DNA from 3 places in the Pseudarthrobacter sp. rb genome. Region 1 is predicted to be linked to each of the others. Evidence: riboswitches for the same ligand, from Rfam matches in the RefSeq annotation. Region 1 holds a riboswitch; each other region holds the start of a gene.
The links. A riboswitch is a leader RNA that binds a small molecule or an ion and turns the genes downstream of it on or off. The one in region 1 is predicted to bind cyclic di-AMP.

Region 1 (4,327 bases):
ATGATAGTTTTGGGGGATGCGTACTCTCGTTGTTGACCACCCCCTGGTCGCCCACAAGCTCACCGTCCTGCGGGACAAGAACACGCCGTCGCCGGTCTTCCGCCAGCTGACGGAAGAGCTGGTGACCTTGCTGGCCTACGAAGCCACGCGGGAGGTCCGCACGGAGCCCGTCACCATCGAGACGCCTGTCAGCACCACCATCGGCACGGCGTTCACCAAGCCCACCCCGCTGGTGGTCCCCATCCTGCGCGCGGGGCTGGGCATGCTGGAGGGCATGACCAAGCTGGTTCCCACCGCCGAGGTGGGCTTCCTGGGCATGGCCCGGGACGAGGAGACGCTGGACATCATCACCTACGCGGAGCGCCTGCCGGAGGACCTGACCGGCCGCCAGGTGTTCGTCCTGGATCCCATGCTGGCCACCGGCGGCACGTTGCGCGAGGCCATCAAGTTCCTGTTCAAGCGGGGCGCGTCGGACGTCACCTGCATCTGCCTGCTGGCCGCTCCCGAAGGCCTGGCCAAGCTGGAGGAGGAACTGGGCGACGCAAACGTGCACATCGTCCTGGCCTCCATCGACGAGAAACTCAACGAGAAGTCCTACATTGTTCCCGGCCTGGGCGATGCAGGCGACCGCCTGTACGGCATCGCAGGGTAGTTTTCACCCTTTTTTGAAGCCGTCCCCGCCGCTAGCCTGTGCGGATGGACTGGAAACTCGAACTTGTCTATGTCCCCGTGTCCGACGTTGACCGGGCCAAGGATTTCTACGTCAACAAGGTGGGCTTCAACGCCGACTACGACGAGCGGCCTTCGGACGACATCCGCTTTTTGCAGTTGACCCCGCCCGGGTCGGCCTGCTCCATCTGCATGGGCGAGGGGCTCCTGGACGCCCCACCCGGCACGGGAACCACGCTACAGATGGTGGTGGACGACATCCAGGCAGCGCACGACCACCTGAGGAACAACGGTGTGGACGTCAGTGACATCGAGGTGCTGCCGTGGGGCCACTTTGTCTACTTCGCCGATCCGGACGGAAACAAGTGGTCCGTCCAATACATCCCGTGGCGGAACGCTGGGACGGACGCAACCCCAAGCACCGCAACCCCAAGCACCGCACCATGAGGCACTGCAGCTGAAGCACCCTGAGGTTAAGGCACTCTTGGTTAGAGCACCACGGCCCGCATCCCTATGGATGCGGGCCGTAAATGACGCTGCAATTCCCTGCTGTGGCCCTGCCCAAGGCGTACGACGGCGGGGAGCCGGCACGCGCCGTCGGCCGCGGTCAATGCAGGGAAGGCTCCGCGGAAGGTGGTCCTTCGGCGCGAAGCCGCAGGGGAGCGGTGGCTAGTACCAGTTGTGCGCCAGGTGGAAGTTGAGCGCACCGCACGGGGAGGCATAGCTGAGCTTGATGTAGTTCAGGCCCCAGTTGATCTGCGTGCGGTAATTGGTGAGGTAGTCGGCGCCGGAGCTGGCCATCTTCTCAGCAGGGAGGGACTGGACGATTCCGTACGCACCGCTGCTGGGATTGGTGGCCGTAGTGGTCCAGTCCGATTCCTTGGTCCACAGCGTTTGGAGGCACTGCATCTGGTCCGGACCCCATCCGTACGTGGCCAACTGGCTGGCGGCGTAGGCCTGGGCGCCGGCGGGGTCGTTGATTGCGACGGCGGGTGCCGGCTCCGGAGCCGGGGCGGGCTCGGGTGCAGGTGCAGGTGCAGGCGCCGGCGCGACCGGCGCGGGAGCGGGCTCCGCCGCCTGTGGTGCCACTGCGATTGCAGCGGGAGCGGGGCTCGCCGCCGGGTTGGAACGGATCTCACTCTTCTCGATGCTCATCTGGGCATCGGACGCTGCCTGGGTTGCCTGGGTTGATGACACCGGGGCCATGCTGCTGGTGGCCTGGCCGGCTGCGCCGACCCCAACCAGCACCGCGCAGGATGCTGCGAGGATTCCGGCCCGGCGGCCCAGGGTGGTTTTCTTTGCCTGCTGCGTGGCCTTATGTTTAGCCTTGGCATGCAGGCGTGCTTCTGCCGTGTTTTTGAACATGATTGATCGCCTCTCACACCTGCGGAGTTAGCTGTCGGGTTCGGATGAGGGCATCCGGCCGTACGGAAAATCACGTACTGGCTTAACCCCAAGGGCGTTCATTGCCCGGGACGGTGGGTCCCCCGCCTCTGCCGTTGCTCAATCGGAAATCCGGGGAAGCGGCAGAGCTTGGCGTCAACCCGGGATATGCGGCCCGAACGGGGACCGCACCCAATCGACGGTACAGGAAGATCAAGTGAAAGTCACATTTAGGTAACGGAAGTCACGGGCGGCAGCGCGTCGGGTTGCCCGGCTGCGACGGGGAGTATCCGGGTGGGGACCTGCCCGGCCGGGCATCATGCAGCCCCGGCACTCGCGTGCCAAGCCATCATGCAGCCCGGGACGGGGCGTCCTCGTCAGTGGCCGGTCAGTTCGTAAACCGTAGTGCCGCCAATGCTCTGCGACGTGAAATTGGCTGCCACCCACTCCGCGATCCGGCTGGCAGCGTCGGAACCGCTGTTGGAGCGCATGGCTCCGCCGCCGATGAAGTAATGGATCTCTCCCAGGTCTACCAGGTCCTGGAACTGCGCCAACGTGGGGGAGGGGTCGGTACCGTTGAAGCCGCCCACCGCCATGACCGGCAGCTCCGTTGCCAGTTGGTAACCTGCGGCGTTGTTGGAGCCCACCACGGCCGCGGCCCAGGTGTAACTCGAGGCGCTGCTCTTGAGCGCGGCGACCAGATCAGCCGACGGCGTGGGCGCACGCAGGAGGCCGCCCGCGCCACCCCCGCGGCCGCCGGCGAAGCCCGTGCCGCCCTGGGCATTCGGCTGCCGGAAGCCCTGCCCCGTATTGCCCTGTGCCGTACTGCCCGGGTTTGTGTTGCCCCGCCCCGCAATACCTGTAGGGCCGGTGCTGTTCGCGCCGGAGCCGTTCCGGCTGTTCCGGACGCCGGCGGGGGCACCGCCTGGCCCTGCGCCGAATCCGGAAATGGGGCCGGCACTGACAATTGCCCCACTGTGCGCTGTGGACGCGGTGGAGATGGAGAAGGCCAGCGGCCCGGCGAGCGTTGCAGCGATGGCCAGCGCCGCCGTCGTCCGCTGCACCGAACGCATGCCCAGGAACTGGCTGAAGCCCGCGCCTGCTGCCCCGGCCAGCCCGCCTGCAAGGACCACCCACCGCAGCCACGGACCGTAGGCCGAGGTGGTGCCCAGCAGGAAGAACGCCGTCAGGGCTGCCGCGGCCACTGCAGCCGCGAGCCCGATTGCGGCGGCCGCCTGCTGCCTGCGCTGCCACAGCAGACCTGCACCCAGGCCGGTCAGCCCGGCGATGCCCGGCGCCAGCGCCACCGCGTAGTAGGGGTGGATGATGCCTGCCATGAAGCTGAACACCAGGCCGGTCACCAGCACCCAGGAGCCCCAGACCAGCACGGACGCCCGCACCGGATCCGTCCGCGATGCACGCCGGCCGACCCACAGCAGGCCGGCCGCAAGGATCAGGGCGGAGGGCAGCAGCCAGGCGATCTGGCCACCGAACTCATTGTTGAACATCCGGAACAGGCCGGGAACGCCCCAGCCGTTGCCGCCACCCACGCTGCCCGTTTCGTCGCCCGTCAGCCGGCCCAGTCCGTTGTAGCCAAGGGTCAGCTCCAGGATGGAGTTGTCCTGCGAACCGCCAATGTAGGGCCGCATGTTGGCCGGCGTCAGCTGCACGGCCACGAGCCACCAGCCCGCGGAAACCACCATCGCCGCCCCCGCCGCGGCCAGCCGCAGCACGCGCCGGCCCAGCCTGCCCGGCCCCGCAACCGTGTAGGCCACGGCAAAACCGGGAACCACCAGCAGGACCTGCAGCTGCTTGGCCAGGAATCCAAAGCCCAGGAACACCCCGGCCAGCAGGAGCCAGCGCAGCCGGTCCTCCTGGACCGCGCGGAGTACCGCGTACGCGGCCGCCGTCATGAGCAGCACCAGCAGGGCATCCGGGTTGTTGAACCGGAACATCAGTGTGGCAACCGGGGTGAGGGCCAACACCGCGGCCCCCAGCAAACCCGCCCGGTGGGCGGTGGTGGCATCTCCGGTGGCGTGCGCCGCGGTCCGGCGCACGGACAGGTAGAGCAGCCAGACGGCGGCAACGCCCATCAGCGCTTGCGGAACCAGGATGCTCCACGGGTTCAGCCCAAAGAGCCGGACCGACAACCCCATGACCCACAGGGAGGCCGGCGGCTTGTCCACGGTGATGGAGTTGGCGGCGTCAGAGGAACCGAAGAACCAGGCAGTCCAGTCCTGTGAGCCGGCCTGGGCGGCAGCGGAGTAGAAGGCGT
Region 2 (4,327 bases), on a different contig from region 1:
CTTTCGATGGCCGTTTCGCCCGGGAACTGGCGGAACTCGCCGTGCCCTGGCAGGCCGAGGAAGCGCCCAGCCCTGAGCTCCTCGTCCTGAACGAGAAGCTGGCAGCGGACCTGGGCCTCGACCCGCAATACCTGCGCAGCCCCGAGGGTGTGCGGCTCCTGGTGGGAAACCACGTGCCGGCCGGTGCCACACCCGTGGCGCAGGCGTACGCCGGACACCAGTTTGGCGGATACTCGCCCCTGCTCGGCGACGGACGGGCCCTCCTGCTGGGCGAGGTCACTGACCGGGCCGGCCGCCTCCTGGACGTCCATCTCAAAGGTTCGGGGCGAACGCCCTTCGCCCGCGCCGGGGACGGCCGTGCCGTCGTCGGGCCCATGCTGCGTGAATACATTGTCAGCGAGGCCATGCACGCACTGCACATTCCCACCACCCGGTCGCTCGCCGTCGTGGCCACCGGGCGGCAGGTCCGGCGCGATGACATGCTGCCCGGCGCCGTCCTGGCGCGGGTGGCAAGCAGCCACCTGCGCGTAGGCAGCTTCCAGTACGCGCGCGCAACCGAAAATATGGACCTCCTGAAACGGCTGGCGGACCACGCCATCAGCAGGCACTACCAGCACGCCGCTGATGCCGCCAACCCCTACCTCGCTCTGTTCGCGGCGGTCGTCTCCGCCCAGGCGGAGCTGGTGGCCCGGTGGATGCTGGTGGGCTTCGTGCACGGGGTCATGAACACGGACAACATGACCATCTCCGGGGAAACCATCGACTACGGCCCGTGCGCGTTCATGGACGCCTTCAACCCGGCCGCCGTCTACAGTTCCATCGACGTCGGCGGACGCTATGCCTACGCCAACCAGCCGGTCCTTGCCGAATGGAACCTGGCCCGGCTCGCCGAGGCCATGCTGCCGCTGATTGACCAGGACCAGGAAAAAGCCGTGGCCCCGGCGGTGGAGGTACTCGGCGGCTTCCGCGGTCAGTACAGCGAGGCATGGACCCGCGGGATGACGGGCAAGCTGGGCCTGGGCGGCGTCGATGAAAGCGGCGCCGCCGGGGCCCTTGTGGATGATGTCCTCGACATCCTGAAGGACGGACCCGTGGACTACACCTTGTTCTTCCGCAACCTGGGCAAAGCGGCTCGCGGGGACCTCCGTCCCGTGCGCGGCATGGTCCTTGACCTGGCCGCCCTCGATGCCTGGCTGGAGCGGTGGCAGGCGCTGCAGCCTGACGCGGAGCTGATGGACAGCGTGAACCCGGCCTACATTCCGCGGAACCACCTTGTGGAGGAGGCGCTGTCCGCTGCCACCGGCGGAAACCTGGCTCCGCTGCAGCAGCTGCTGGAGGCGGTCAGTGAACCCTTCACCGAGCGGCCCGGGCTGGAACGTTACCTGCAGGGGGCGCCCGACGACTTCGGCAGCTACATGACCTTCTGCGGGACCTGACCGAGGCGGCCCGCGGGGTAAAACGACAGGAGGGTGACAGCCGGTGTTCCCGGCTGCCACCCTCCTGCTTCGTCCGGCGCCGCCAACGGCGCCGGACAGTGCGAAGACTAGGCTACGCGCACAGCGGAGTAGCCGCCGAGCCAGCTGATGGAGTGCACCTGCGTGTCGAAGCCGTTGACGCCGCCGCTGACAACCTGGCCGTTGCCTGCGTAAACGCCCACGTGGCCGGAGGTGATGATCAGGTCACCGGGGGCGGGAGCGCCTACGACGGTGCCGTACTGGAAGAACTGGGTGGGGGCCAGATCGCCCACGGACTTGCCGACGGAGCGCAGAGCCTTCTCGACCATGGCGGTGCAATCCTGCTTGAAGCCCAGCTGGCTGTAGGCCGAGGCGAGGATCGCAGCGCCGGTGCCCGTGCCGGTGGTGGATGCCACCGGGGTGGCCGAGGCGTAGGACATGTTCATGCCGGTGTTCGCCGGTGCGGTGGCGGCTGCGGCCTGCACGGGTGCTGCTGCAGGGGCGGGCGCCGGGGCGGCGGTGTAGCCTGCGCCGGGAATCTGGATCTGGTCGCCCGGGTAGATGACCGAGGACAGTCCCAGGCCGTTGGCGGACAGCACGCCGTTGAGGCTGACGCCGTAGGCTGCTGCAATGGCGCCGAGGGTGTCGCCGGAAACGACCGTGTGGACGTTCCCTGCTGCTGCGGCGGGGGCTGCGGCCGGGGCGGCAGGAGCCGAGGTGGCCTGGACGCTGGTCTGCTCAGTGGTGTCCGGGGCGGATACACCTGCATGGGCCGGGGCGCCGACTCCGAAGGCAATGCCGGATGCCGCAGCAACGGCGAGCGCGGGACGGCCCAGGGAGCGGGCCTGGGACTTGGCTGTTACTGCGAGGCCCTCGAGCACAATGGAGCGGGCCGGGGTCGCGCGGTGACGGGCAGTGGTTGAAATTTTTGACACGGTTGATCGCCTCTCCCATGCCTGCGGGGTGAGCTGTCGGGTTCGGGCTGGAGATACCCGGCCGGAAGCAACCCCGCGACGTGCGGAGGCGCTATCGACTTAACCCCAAGGCCACAAGTGGCCGCGGAAACTTGGTTCCCCCGTCCCTGCCAACTGGAGCGGTTGAATCCCATGATCAGCGGCAGGGCTCGGCATGCTGACGGGAATGTCCCGTCTGAGAGGGACACCAAAAGACCATAACCCACGTGCGGCGTGATTGTCACATTTGGATAACATACGAGGTTGTTCTCTCGCATTGGGCAAACGTCTGGACATACACCCCGAGCCAGGGCCTGACCTCAGGTGATACTTTGCCCGTGAAGCACGGTAACAATGTGGAAACAGGCCCCTGCCCTGCGCCCAATCCCGACGGTAACCTTCGGGACTATGCGCCCGTTCGTGACCTTAGGGAGGCTCCCCCTTGGCGGGGGCTTCATGGCCGTTGCCCTGGCCACCCTGGTCAGCAATGCTGCGGCCGCCGAAAAGACGGCCACCGCCCTCACCGAACAGGAAAAGGCCGCCAGGAGCGAGCGGGAACGCCTGTCCGGGGAAGCGAAAGCAAAACTGGACGCCGCACGTTCTGCCCAGGCTTCGCTGGCCCGGCAGGTCGCGGAGGAGCAGCGGCACGGCACTGAGCTGACCGCCCAGCTCGCCACGCTGAAAGGTACGACGGCGGCCATGGAGGGTGAGTACCGGCAGGGCCAGGCTGCACTGGCTGCCTATGAGGCGGCCCAGGCGGCCAAGCGCGCCGCCGCTGAGGAGCAGGCCCGCGGACAGGCGGAGGCCGCAGCCAAGGCCGCCGCAGCGGCAGCCCGGCAGCCACAGGAGCCCGCACCCCGTGCCGACCCTGCCCAGGCCAATCCGGCCCAACCCGGTCCGGCCCCCGGCGCGGTCAATGATCCCGCCGTCAGCAACCCCGGCCCTCCCGCTCCGGAAGCCCCGGCACCGGCCCCACCAAGCCCTCCCGCCGTCGTCGTGCCTTCCGTTCCCGACGGTGCGGTCAACGATCCCGCCGGGGCGAAAAGCTACGCGTCCGGACGCCTGCCCGCCTACGGGTGGGGCCAGGACCAGTTCGTGTGCCTGGCCCAGCTGTGGACCGAGGAGTCCGACTGGTTGACCACCCCCACCAACGCCTACTCCGGAGCCTATGGATTCCCCAGGCCCTGCCCTCGGGGAAGTACGCCAGCGCCGGCGGCGACTGGCTCACCAGCTATCGCACCCAGATCGAATGGGGCCTGGGCTACATGCGTGACCGCTACGGTTCACCGTGCGCGGCCTGGAACCACTCCGCAACCCTGAACTGGTACTGACTGACGCGTTAGGCTGTCTCCATGCCAGATTTCGAACGGTTCCGTGCGCTGCTCGAAGAGGAGCGGGCGCGGCGCCTGGCACTGTTGCCGGCGCTGCGGGCGGACATCGAGGCAGCAAACTCGGCGCGCCAGGGTTCCAATGTCGACGACGAGCACGATCCCGAGGGTGCCACCATCGCCTTCGAACTCTCACAGGCCTCTGCGCTCCTGAAACAGAGTTCGGCGGGCCTGGACCAGATTGAAGCGGCGCTTGCCCGGCTGGCGGCGGGGACCTATGGAACCTGCGCCGTATGCGGGGAGCCCATCGCCGAGGGCAGGCTGGAAGCCCGCCCGTGGACCCCGTACTGCATCCACCACGCGGCGTTCGGGCGCGGGCGATGACCGGTACGGCGGACGTTGTGTCCGCGGCGGCGGATTTCGTGGACCGGACCCTGCAGAACGAGGGCGCCTGGTACCGGGCGGACGACGTCGGGGCGCGGCTGGGCGGGGTGCTTGCCTCTTATGGTTCCTCTGTGGGGGCCGTTCGCGGGACCGTGCGCGATGCGCTGCGGAAGTTCAAGGACCTGGACCATGACGGCACGGTCATGCT
Region 3 (4,327 bases), on a different contig from region 1:
ATCATGCCGTTGCCGACGTAGATGCCCACGTGCGCGCCGCCGTTCTGGACCACAACGTCGCCCGGCTGCGGGGTGGAGGTGGGGGTCATGATGTTCCACGCGTTGGTGCGGGGGATGCTGATCCCGGCCTGGGCGTAGACCCACTGGACGAACCCGGAGCAGTCCCAGCCGGTGACGGGGCTGGTGCCGCCCCACACGTAGGAGTGGCCGATGCCGGTGTAGGCGATTGCTGCAATGCCGGAGGTTGCGGCGGAGACAGTCTCGGCAGCCTTGGCGGCAGGGGCAGCGTCCTGGCCTGCGGTGGCAGCGGCGTCGCGCTCGGCCGGCGCGGTGGACTGCGGACGCACCGCTTCCACCTTTGGAGCGGCGGTGGTCTTGACGACGGGACGTTCGAAGGAAACCGTAGCCGTGGGGGCGGCAGTGACGGCGAGGGCCGTCTGGGCCGAACCGGACTCGGTGGATGCGGAGACACCAGCGGTGGTGTCAGCTGCGGTGGCGGGCAGGCCCATGCTCAGGATGAGGCCCGACGCGGCTGCCACAACGGCAGCCTGGCGGCCTACGGTCCCGGCATTTGCACTGACGGCCTTGGACACGGCGTCCAGGGGGTTAATGCGAACCGTTTGCGCACGGTGGCGCGCAGAATTATGGCGTGAAGACACGAAGGTAGCCTCTCCCAATGCCTGCGAGGTGAGCTGTCGGATTCGGATGGGAGTCACCCGGCCACTCTGCTTCCTGGGAAGCTCATGACTTAACCCCAAGGCCTTCAGGAAATGAAGGCCAAAATTGGTTCCCCCGCCCCTGCCAGACGATGAAATGCGAACGGACCTTGAGCGGTGGCAGAGTTAGGCAATCCACTCAAGAGCGTCAACTTCGGAAAAGTTGACGCGAGTTAGACGGTACAGCAGTTTTGTTTCAATGTCACATTCAGGTCACGGCAGGTCCCTGCGATCTGAGAGTGGACAATCATTCGGCTACAGCCAGCCCATGGGATCGACCACTTCGCCGTTGACCTGGACCTCAAAGTGCAGGTGGCAGCCGGTGGATGCGCCCGTGGTGCCGCTGAGTGCCACAACCTCGCCACGGGAGACGGTCTGGCCCACCTTGACGTTGAACGACGACAGGTGGTTGTAGGTGGTCTCCAGCCCGTTGCCGTGGTCGATGACCACCCGGTTTCCACCGCCATACTGGTGCCAGCCCGCGAAGGTCACGGTGCCGGTCGCGGCCGCCAGGACGGACGTTCCGCACTGTGCCACGAAGTCCTGGCCGCGGTGGAAGTCTCCGGAGCCGCCGGTGATGGGGCTCACGCGGTAACCAAAGGGCGAGGCGGTGGTGAGGGATGCCAGCGGTGCGGCCAGGGTGCCGGCCGAGGCGGCCCGCGTGACGGAGCCGGCGGACTGGGCGCTCAGGAGCTGCTTCAGCTTCCCGTCGGGGTCGGCCTGGGTCACCACTGCCGAACGGCTGAAGTCGATTTGGGCGCCAACATCAGCGGAAATCTGGGGCTGCGGGCTGACGGCGGAGGCTGCCAATGGCGCGTTGCCGGCGGCGTCCGTGGCCATGACGGGGCTGGTGGCGGGCACTGTGACCGTCAGAACCAGGCCGGTGGCGGCCAGGGCGATTCCAGCTTTCTGGCCAATGCCACTGGCGGCGGCGAACTCCGTCACCTGCCGGAACGGACCCCGGCGGCGGCGCGCATCGCGATGCAGATCGCGGGGACGCTCCGCTGCGGCATCTTCGACAACCCGGGGTGCCGAAGGGGGGCCTGCGGCGCGGCGGCGGCCCCGGGAGGTCTGCGTGGTCAAGAAGGGTTCCTCTCTGGAAAAGCCTGCGGAGTTAGCTGTCGGATGCGGGTCAGAGAGATCAAAGACCCGGCCCGTCATGGGCAAGCTTCTGCACAGGGGTATTCCCGGAAGAATCCTTCGCTGGAGAGGCTTGCTGCTGACGGACTTCACCCCAAGGCAGTCCCCCGCTGCCAATTGTGGTTCCCCCGCCTCTGCCAGTAACGACTCGTGCACCCGATCCGCTGGCAGAGCTCGGCTCCGGATCGGGTAACGCTTAAGTATCAACGATTGCTTCCACTATAGGGCCTTAAGACCCTAGGTAACAATTCCGTTATCTTTGCGTGGAAGCTCTGCGCTGGGGTATTGGGACGCGGCTCAGGGCTGCTTAACAGCGACAAAAACATGCGCGGCTACCTCAGGCGGCAACTCCAGCGCACCTTCGATTCCGGACACCCGCACGGAGATGTAATCTCCCACGCGTTCCAGCGCAACGGCAGCGCCGGGCCGGATCCCGCCTTCGTCCAGTTGCGCCAGCAGTTCCGGCTCCACCTGGATTGGCTCAGCCAGCCGGCTGATGGTCACTGCAGAGGCGGGACCGTAGCCCTTCATGGCCTCTACCAGGCTGATGGCTCCGTCGGGGAAGCCGGTGGCCGGTTGTCCGCCCAGGGCAGCGAGGCCGGGGATCGGGTTGCCGTAGGGCGATTCGGTGGGGTGGTCCAGCATCTCGTAGATGCGCCGCTCAACGCGCTCGCTCATGACGTGTTCCCAGCGGCAGGCTTCGTCGTGCACGTAGGCCCAGTCCAGACCGATAACGTCAGCCAGCAGGCGTTCGGCCAGCCGGTGCTTGCGCATGACTTCGGTGGCCCGCTTGCGGCCCGTGTCCGTGAGTTCAAGATGCCTGTCGCCGGAGACGACGACGAGTCCGTCGCGTTCCATCCTGCCGATGGTCTGGGACACCGTGGGGCCGGAGTGGCGCAGACGCTCGGCGATACGGGCCCGAAGGGCAACGATGTTTTCTTCCTCAAGCTCCAGGATGGTCCTGAGGTACATCTCCGTAGTGTCGATCAGATCCGTCATCCAGCTCAGCTCCTCGAGCGCAGTACCTTGCGTTGTCCCACCGTACCGCCTGTTCCCGCGAGGTAGTCCGGGGGCTAGCTTAGCCTATTTTGACTTTGTCCGAATAGCTGGCCCCTGGGCAGCCACCCACGAACGGGACCGTCTCATTGTCTGGACTTTGCCCCCTCCGGCTCCCGCACCCACTGCCCTTCAGGCAGAATGGAACAGGCCTGCCGCGCAGCCATCGCGCGCTGCGGCCACCCTTACCCGCCCGTCCGGACCAAAGTTTTCGTCCCCGCCGAATTGGAGCACCTGTGAGCGACACCAGCATCACGATCCCCGCCGACCTCCTGCCCAAGGACGGGCGGTTCGGCGCCGGCCCGTCAAAGGTCCGCCAGGAACAGATCGATGCCCTGGCAGCAGCGTCCAAGACCATCCTCGGCACCTCGCACCGCCAGGCGCCGGTCAAGAACCTGGTCGGATCGGTCCGCGACGGGCTGAGCCGGTTCTTCCGTGCCCCTGAGGGGTATGAGGTGGTCCTCGGCGTTGGCGGCTCCACGGCCTTCTGGGACATCGCAAGCTTTGGCCTGGTGGAGAAGAAGGCCCAGCACCTCTCCTTTGGTGAGTTCGGGTCAAAGTTCGCCGCAGCCACCAACAAGGCGCCCTTCCTGGAGGCCTCCTCGATCATCAAGTCCGAGCCCGGCACCCGTCCGGCAGCGCAGGCCGAGGCCGGCGTGGACGTCTATGCCTGGCCGCAGAACGAGACCTCCACCGGTGTGGCGGCCCCGGTCGCGCGCGTCTCCGGAGCTGACGAGGGATCGCTCGTGCTGGTGGACGCCACCTCGGCGGCCGGCGGCCTGGACGTGGACATTGCGCAGAGCGACGTCTACTACTTCGCCCCGCAAAAGAACTTCGCCTCCGACGGCGGCCTCTGGCTTGGCCTGTTCTCCCCCGCCGCCATCGAGCGTGCCGCGCGGGTCAAGGCCAGCGGCCGCTGGATCCCGGATTTCCTGGACCTCCAGACCGCCATCGACAACTCCCGCCTGAACCAGACGTACAACACGCCCTCGCTGTCCACGCTGGTCACCCTGGACGCCCAGGTCCAGTGGCTGAACTCCAACGGCGGCCTGGACTTTGCCGCCGCGCGCACCGCTGACTCCGCAGGGCGCATCTACAGCTGGGCCGAGGCTTCCGACTTCGCCACCCCCTTCGTGGCCAACCCGGAGGAACGCTCCAACGTCATCGCCACCATCGACTTCGACGAAACGGTTGATGCGGCAGTTGTGGCGAAGATCCTGCGCGCCAACGGCATCGTGGACACCGAGCCCTACCGGAAGCTGGGCCGCAACCAGCTGCGCATCGCCACCTTCGTGGCCATCGAGCCGAGCGATGTCTCGGCCCTGCTGTCCAGCATCGACTACGTGGTGGGCGAGCTGCGGAAGTAGGCACGGAATACAGGTACGGATAACGTACGACGGCGCCGCCAGGGTTCT

Region 2: another riboswitch for cyclic di-AMP. It lies ahead of ACWRN3_RS04540 (C40 family peptidase); the one in region 1 lies ahead of ACWRN3_RS15070 (aggregation-promoting factor C-terminal-like domain-containing protein).
Region 3: another riboswitch for cyclic di-AMP. It lies ahead of ACWRN3_RS13990 (M23 family metallopeptidase); the one in region 1 lies ahead of ACWRN3_RS15070 (aggregation-promoting factor C-terminal-like domain-containing protein).

Annotation. Positions count from the first base shown of each region.
Region 1 covers NZ_JBWJAR010000011.1:52,943-57,269, forward strand. The annotation lists gene ACWRN3_RS15055 (phosphatase PAP2 family protein) at 1-4, shown strand, start outside; gene upp (uracil phosphoribosyltransferase) at 17-652, shown strand; gene ACWRN3_RS15065 (glyoxalase superfamily protein) at 697-1,116, shown strand; gene ACWRN3_RS15070 (aggregation-promoting factor C-terminal-like domain-containing protein) at 1,339-2,034, opposite strand; cyclic di-AMP (ydaO/yuaA leader) riboswitch at 2,040-2,200, opposite strand; gene ACWRN3_RS15075 (ArnT family glycosyltransferase) at 2,430-4,327, opposite strand, start outside.
Region 2 covers NZ_JBWJAR010000002.1:391,084-395,410, reverse strand. The annotation lists gene ACWRN3_RS04545 (protein adenylyltransferase SelO) at 1-1,436, shown strand, start outside; gene ACWRN3_RS04540 (C40 family peptidase) at 1,544-2,389, opposite strand; cyclic di-AMP (ydaO/yuaA leader) riboswitch at 2,393-2,563, opposite strand; gene ACWRN3_RS04535 (hypothetical protein) at 2,834-3,298, opposite strand; gene ACWRN3_RS04530 (aggregation-promoting factor C-terminal-like domain-containing protein) at 3,484-3,738, shown strand; gene ACWRN3_RS04525 (TraR/DksA family transcriptional regulator) at 3,760-4,119, shown strand; gene ACWRN3_RS04520 (DNA alkylation repair protein) at 4,116-4,327, shown strand, end outside.
Region 3 covers NZ_JBWJAR010000009.1:146,347-150,673, forward strand. The annotation lists gene ACWRN3_RS13985 (C40 family peptidase) at 1-593, opposite strand, end outside; cyclic di-AMP (ydaO/yuaA leader) riboswitch at 664-843, opposite strand; gene ACWRN3_RS13990 (M23 family metallopeptidase) at 972-1,799, opposite strand; cyclic di-AMP (ydaO/yuaA leader) riboswitch at 1,804-2,015, opposite strand; gene ACWRN3_RS13995 (iron-dependent transcriptional repressor DtxR) at 2,154-2,855, opposite strand; gene serC (phosphoserine transaminase) at 3,149-4,279, shown strand.